2 regions of the Streptomyces manipurensis genome follow, and region 1 is predicted to be linked to the other one. Evidence: riboswitches for the same ligand, from Rfam matches in the RefSeq annotation. Region 1 holds a riboswitch; the other holds the start of a gene.
The links. Region 1 has a riboswitch for glycine ahead of gcvP (aminomethyl-transferring glycine dehydrogenase). Riboswitches for the same ligand answer to the same signal wherever they lie in the genome.

Region 1 (3,399 bases):
GCCAGCAGGCCGGCGAGCTCACCCTGGGAGCCGGCGTTCGGCTGGAGGGAGACCTTGTCGTAGCCGGTGACCTCGCAGAGACGTTCCTCCAGCTCGTGGATGAGCGTGAGGTAGCCCTCGGCCTGCGCCACGGGCGCGAAGGGGTGCAGCTGGCCGAACTCGGGCCAGGTCACCGGCTCCATCTCGGTGGTCGCGTTGAGCTTCATGGTGCAGGAGCCCAGCGGGATCATGCCGCGGTCCAGCGCGTAGTCCTTGTCCGACAGCTTGCGCAGGTAGCGCAGCATCGCGGTCTCGGAGCGGTGCTGGTGGAAGACCGGGTGGGTCAGGTAGTCGTCCGAGCGCAGCAGGCCCTCGGGCAGGGTGTCCGCCGCGGACCCGTCCAGCGCCTCGATGTCGGCGGTGACGCCGAAGGCGGCCCAGACGGCCTCGATGTCGGCGCGCAGGGTGGTCTCGTCGCAGCTGATCGAGACCAGGTCGGCGTCGACCGGGTGGAGGTTGACCCCGCCCTCGCGGGCAGCGGCGACGACCTCGGCCGCACGACCCGGGACGCGGACCGTGATCGTGTCGAAGTAGGAGCCGTGCACGATCTCCACCCCGCCGGCGCTCAGGCCGGCCGCGAGCAGCGTCGCGTAGCGGTGGGTGCGGCCGGCGATCGTGCGCAGGCCGTCCGGACCGTGGTAGACCGCGTACATGCCGGCCATGACGGCCAGCAGGACCTGCGCGGTGCAGATGTTGCTGGTCGCCTTCTCGCGGCGGATGTGCTGCTCGCGGGTCTGCAGCGCGAGGCGGTAGGCCTTGTTGCCGTCCGCGTCCACGGAGACGCCGACGAGGCGGCCCGGCAGCGAGCGGGCGTGCTTGTCCTGGACGGCCATGTAGCCGGCGTGCGGGCCGCCGAAGCCCATCGGGACGCCGAAGCGCTGGGTGGTGCCGACGGCGATGTCCGCGCCGAGGGCGCCCGGGGAGGTCAGCAGGGTCAGGGCGAGCAGGTCGGCCGAGACGGTGACGATCGCGCCGAGCTCGTGCGCCTGGTCGATGACCGGCTTGATGTCGCGTACGGCACCGGAGGCGCCCGGGTACTGGATCAGGACGCCGTAGACGCCGCGCTCGGCGATCTCGGCGGGGATGCCCTCGGACAGGTCGGCCACGACGACCTCGATGCCGATCGGCTCGGCGCGGGTCTCGATGACGGCGATGGTCTGCGGCAGGGCGTCGGCGTCGATGAGGAAGACGTTGCCCTTGACCTTGCCCACGCGGCGGGCGAGGGTCATGGCCTCGGCGGCGGCGGTGCCCTCGTCGAGCAGCGAGGCGCCCGAGGTCGGCAGGCCGGTGAGGTCGGCGACGACGGTCTGGAAGTTCAGCAGCGCCTCGAGGCGGCCCTGGGAGATCTCCGGCTGGTAGGGCGTGTACGCCGTGTACCAGGCCGGGTTCTCCATGACGTTGCGCAGGATCACCGGCGGCGTGAAGGTCCCGTAGTAGCCGAGACCGATCATGGAGGTGAGGACCTGGTTGCGGTCGGCGAGCGAACGGAGCTCGGCGAGCACCTCGGCCTCGGTCCGCGCCTCGGGCAGGGCGAGCGCGTCGGCGGTCTTGATCACATCCGGGACCGCGGCAGCGGTCAGTTCGTCCAGGGAGCCGTAGCCCACCTGGGCGAGCATCTTCGCCTGCGCCTCGGCATCCGGGCCGATGTGGCGCTGTTCGAAGGGGATGCCTCGCTCCAGCTGGGAGAGCGGAATGCGGTTGGCGGTCATGAACGGAGGCCTCCTGGTCGTATGACCTGCGAGGGGCACCACGGCGCGGGCACCCGGACGGCCTCCCCCTCTGTCATCTCAACCTGAGAGTTTCACCGGGCCCACGGGGATCGCCCGTGCTGGGTCCGGCTTTCACCGTCGGTGAGAGGTGGGACCGGCACTGCGCGCCCGGTACCGCCCCTGCTTTCCAGAGTGGCCTCGTCCGTGCGGTACGTATGCCTGAGAGATTCCGGGGAGGATTTGCTCCTTCGGCGCCTCCGTCGTACTCACTCGGAGGACTCTCCCGCACAGGGTCGACAGCCGTCACCCAGACTACCAGCGAGGTTCCCGGGCCTCCCCGAGTGGCCTCCACTGCGGATATGCACTTCTGTAGTCATTGGGGATCAGTTGCGACCATTTGGAGGGACCGTGCAGACCGACATCGATCCGCGCAGCCTGATCGGCCGCAAGGCGTTCGACCGCAACGGCGCCAAGATCGGCACCGTCGACGAGGTGTACCTCGACGACGCGACCGGCGTACCGGAATGGGCGGCCGTCCGGACGGGCCTGTTCAGCCGCGACGCCTTCGTCCCCCTGGAACCGAGCGAGCTGGTGGGCGACGCCCTCCGGGTGCCCTTCGAGCGCTCCCTCATCAGGGACGCCCCCGACTTCGGCGTGGGCCGCCACCTCTCCCCCGAACAGGAACTGCAGCTCTACCACCACTACGGACTGGACACGACCCTCCCGGCGGAGTTCGACCGCGACTTCGGCCGCCTCGCGGGCGACGAGGGCTGAGCCGCCCCCGGGCCCGCCGGGCCGGTCACCCGGCGTCCGGGCCCCCGGGCCCCGCGGCGGCGTCCGCGCCGGGCCCGCCCTCCCCCACCAGCGGCAGCGGATCGGACGGCTCCAGCTCCGGGTCGTCCACGCGGAAGGTCCGGACCCGCCCCGGTGGCGATCCGGGCTGCTCGAAGCGCACGGTCACCCGCCCGACGCCGCTGCCCTGCACCCATCCCGGCCCGTACAGGACGTGCCGTACGTCGCTCCCGGCCGCCCAGCGGCGCTCGGCGGCCCCGTCCCGGCCCGGGGGCGGCTCGGCGTCCTGCGGGGCGCCCGCGCGCCCTTCGGCGCCGTCCGTACCCCCGGGGGGCCCCGCGGCGCCCGCTCCGGCCCCGGACGCGTCCGTACCGGGTGCCGCGGCGGCCTCCGCCTCCGCGTCGGGCGGGCTGCCGGGCACGGCGGCCAGGGACTGGGCGAAGAGGTCCTCCTGCGTGTAGTCCGCGAGACCGGTCACCCCCACCCCCAGCAGCCGGACGCCGCCCGTGGTGTCCACGGCCTCCAGCAGCCGCGAGGCGGCCTCCCGGACCACGCCGGGATCGTCGGTGGGTCCGCGCAGCGTCTCGGACCGCGTCAGCGTCGAGAAGTTGTAGCGCCGCACCTTCAGCACGATGGTGCGCCCCGAGTGCCCGGAGCCGCGCAGCCGCTGCACGCACCGGTCGGCCAGGCGCTGCACCTCGCCCCGGATGCGGACCCGGTCGTGCAGGTCCACGTCGAAGGTGTCCTCGACGGACACCGACTTCGCGTCCCGCTCGGCCACCACCGGCCGGTCGTCCAGCCCCAGCGCCATCCGGTACAGACCCGTGCCGTGCGCGCGCCCGACCATCCGGACCAGCTC
Region 2 (3,399 bases), 3.8 Mb from region 1:
ACTGCACCGGCCACGGCGGCTCGACGCGCGCCAGGGCCCGCCCGAGCGCCTGCATCGGGGCCTCGCGCGTCTCCGGCTCCCATCCCACCAGGCGGACACCGACGAACAGCTGCGGGGCGCCCCCCTCCACGCTGGCGAGGCAGCGGTGCGCGGCGCTGACCACTCCGGAGGCCCGGAACTCCTCGGACGCGGCCGACAGGAAGTCCACCGGGTCGTCCTGCCAGTCCGGCTCGTAGAGCCGGACGCGGCCGCCGGTGGCGGGCCCGTCGAGCGGGGTCCGCCCGGTGCGGCAGAGCTCGGCGACGGCCGCCGGCGGCAGCGGCACGCCCACGGCGCCCTCGGGGTTCACGGCGATGCCCAGCTGCGGGGGCAGGCCGCGGGCGAACTCGGCCGCGGGGGCCACCGCGAAGTCCGTGCCCGTGCCGACGCAGGCCAGGAACTGGGACTGGGAGCTGTAGACCGGCACGTAGGCCGCCCCGCCGATGTCCATGGTGGGCAGGGTCAGCCCCTCGGCCCCGCCCTGCTCGGGCCCGCCGCCCGCGGGCAGGGGCACCCAGAGCCGGCTGCGGCCGAGCACCTCCAGGATCCGGCCGCCGGCGTCGGGCTGCCCGAGGGCCGCCCCGAGCACCTGCTCCAGCTCATTCTCCGGCCAGCCGCTGCCCTGCATCCGCCCCTGCCTCTGTATGGATCCCGCGCGTGTCGCCCCGCAGGCTACCGGCCCCGGCCCGGCGCCGCCGAAGGGGCTCCGCCCGGAGCGCGCCGTCGGCCGCGGTCATCCGGGGAGGCGGTCGTGGAAGGCGATGCGGGTCACCGCGGCGGCCGAGCGGCGGTCCAGGAGCGTCACGGAGGCGCAGCCCGCCGGAGGGTGCCCCGCCTCGGCGGCGCGCAGCAGCCGCCCCACGGCGTGCCGGTGACGGGCGAAGGCGTACGCGGACACCCGGCGGCCCCGGGCGGCCTGCCCGGAGAGGGCCTCCTCGGGGCTGCTGTCCAGGAGCAGCAGGTGCAGGGCGCGGCCGCGGCGGCGGGCGGCCGCGGCGAGGAGGCCACGCACCCAGCTCTGCGTACCGCAGTCGTGGACGACCACGGAGTCCCCGGAGCGCAGGATCCGCCACAGCCCCCAGTAGTGGGCGACGCGGACCAGCGGCCGGTAGACGGCGTACGGCAGCGGGGCCGGCATCCGGTGTTCCCAGCGCTCGCGGGTGTTCTGGGAGTCCACGGCCCCGCCCTCGGGCGCGGCCCGCTCGATCAGGGTGCTCTTGCCCCCTCCGGGGAGGCCGGAGACCACGACGATGTCGCCGCGGGCGAAACCCAGCCCGCGCGGTCCGGGCACCGCCGCGCCGCGCAGGTCCCGCACGCGGCCGGCCCCGGCCGCGCCGCCGCGCCCGCGCGCGCCGCGCCGCTGCGGCGGCACCGCGTCCACGGTCCCTGTCGTCGTCGCCACTCCGAATCTCCGCACAGTGTTCGCCTTCCCCCCCGGATCGGGTCACCAGGACCCTTCCCCACCGAGTGTAAAGAGACGGTAATCCGGCATCTACGGTTCCGGACGAACCGTTCGGAGGGGCGTACGAACTTTCGGACCCCCACCCCCGATCACGGACATGCCGTGCAATGATGTGCGCCATCTGGACCAACTGCATACCGGCCGCTTGAATCCGCGCGGGAGAGTCCCGGCACGCCGCAAGGCCGTGCGCGGGCGCCGAAGGAGCAAGAACCTCCCTTGAATCTCTCAGGCCCCGTACCGCGTGGATGAGGCAGATCTGAAAAGCGAGCTGCGCGGCAGCTCCACCCAAGGTGCAAGTCGGGGAGACCGGCGATCGGACGATCGGCGGAACTCTCGGCGAACCTCTCAGGTTCCGATGACAGATGGGGAGGAACGTCCTCGTCATGTCATGTCGATGCCCTGGGACCCGGGAGCCACACCCATGAGCACTGCCCCCCGCCTGACCGCCCTCGATGCGCTGCACCGCTCGCTCGGTGCGACCATGACCGACTTCGCGGGCTGGGACATGCCGCTGCGGTACGCCAGCGAGCGCGACGAGCACAACGCCGTGCGCACCAAGGCCGGCCTCTTCGACCTGTCCCACATGGGCGAGATCACCCTGACCGGCCCGGAGGCCGTCAAGGCCCTCGACTACGCGCTGGTCGGCAACATCTCCACGGTCGGCGTCGGCCGGGCCCGCTACACGCACATCTGCCGGGAGGACGGCGGGATCGTCGACGACCTGATCGTCTACCGCCTCGGCGAGACCGAGTACATGGTCGTCGCCAACGCCTCCAACGCCCAGGTGGTCCTCGACGCCCTGACCGAGCGCGCCGCCGGCTTCGACACCGAGGTCCGCGACGACCGCGACGCCTACGCGCTGATCGCGGTCCAGGGGCCGGAGTCCCCCGGCATCCTGGCCTCCCTGACCGACGCCGACCTGGACGGCCTCAAGTACTACGCGGGCCTGCCGGGCACCGTCGCGGGCGTGCCCGCGCTGATCGCGCGTACGGGCTACACCGGCGAGGACGGCTTCGAGCTGTTCGTGGCCCCCGAGCACGCCGTGGAGCTGTGGCAGGCGCTCACCAAGGCCGGCGAGGGCGTCGGCCTGGTTCCGGCCGGCCTGTCCTGCCGCGACACCCTGCGCCTGGAAGCGGGCATGCCGCTGTACGGCCACGAGCTGACCACCTCCCTCACCCCGTTCGACGCGGGTCTGGGCCGGGTCGTGAAGTTCGAGAAGGAGGGCGACTTCGTCGGCCGCGCCGCCCTGGAGGCCGCCGCCGAGAAGGCCGCGACGAAGGCGCCGCGCAAGCTGGTCGGCCTGATCGCCGAGGGCCGCCGCGTCCCGCGCGCCGGTTTCGCCGTCACCTTCGGCGGAGAGGTCGTCGGCGAGGTCACCTCGGGAGCCCCGTCCCCGACGCTGGGCAAGCCGATCGCGATGGCCTACGTGGACGCGGAGCACGCCGCGCCCGGAACCTCCGGCGTCGGCGTCGACATTCGCGGTACGCATGAGCCGTACGAGGTCGTGGCGCTGCCGTTCTACAAGCGGCAGAAGTAACCCTCCGCGCACGACGTCCGCCGTCCGGGCAGCCGTACGGCGCCGTCTCAGTACTCAAGACCGCAGTTCACATCCACTCCCCCGCATCCAGGAGAATCAGGCCATGAGCACCCCCGAGAATCTGCGTTACACCAAGGAGCACGAGTGGCTGTCGGACGTCGTGGACGGCGTCGCGACGGTCGGCATCACGGAGTTCGCGGCCAACGCGCTCGGTGACGTCGTCTACGCGCAGCTCCCCGAGGTCGGCGACACCGTGACCGAGGGCGAGACCTGTGGCGAGCTGGAGTCGACCAAGTCGGTCTCCGACCTCTACTCCCCGGTCTCCGGCGAGATCGTCGAGGCCAACCAGGACGTCGTGGAC

Region 2: linked by a shared signal. The riboswitch ahead of gcvT (glycine cleavage system aminomethyltransferase GcvT) and the one ahead of gcvP (aminomethyl-transferring glycine dehydrogenase) in region 1 are both predicted to bind glycine.

Annotation. Positions count from the first base shown of each region.
Region 1 is NZ_CP186950.1:1,294,777-1,298,175, forward strand. Features, by position in the region: gene gcvP (aminomethyl-transferring glycine dehydrogenase) at 1-1,748, opposite strand, end outside; glycine riboswitch at 1,946-2,044, opposite strand; gene ACPU2J_RS06000 (PRC-barrel domain-containing protein) at 2,157-2,522, shown strand; gene ACPU2J_RS06005 (DNA polymerase IV) at 2,548-3,399, opposite strand, start outside.
Region 2 is NZ_CP186950.1:5,112,641-5,116,039, reverse strand. Features, by position in the region: gene ACPU2J_RS23785 (enhanced serine sensitivity protein SseB) at 1-667, opposite strand, end outside; gene ACPU2J_RS23780 (AAA family ATPase) at 773-1,441, opposite strand; glycine riboswitch at 1,648-1,751, shown strand; gene gcvT (glycine cleavage system aminomethyltransferase GcvT) at 1,923-3,038, shown strand; gene gcvH (glycine cleavage system protein GcvH) at 3,142-3,399, shown strand, end outside.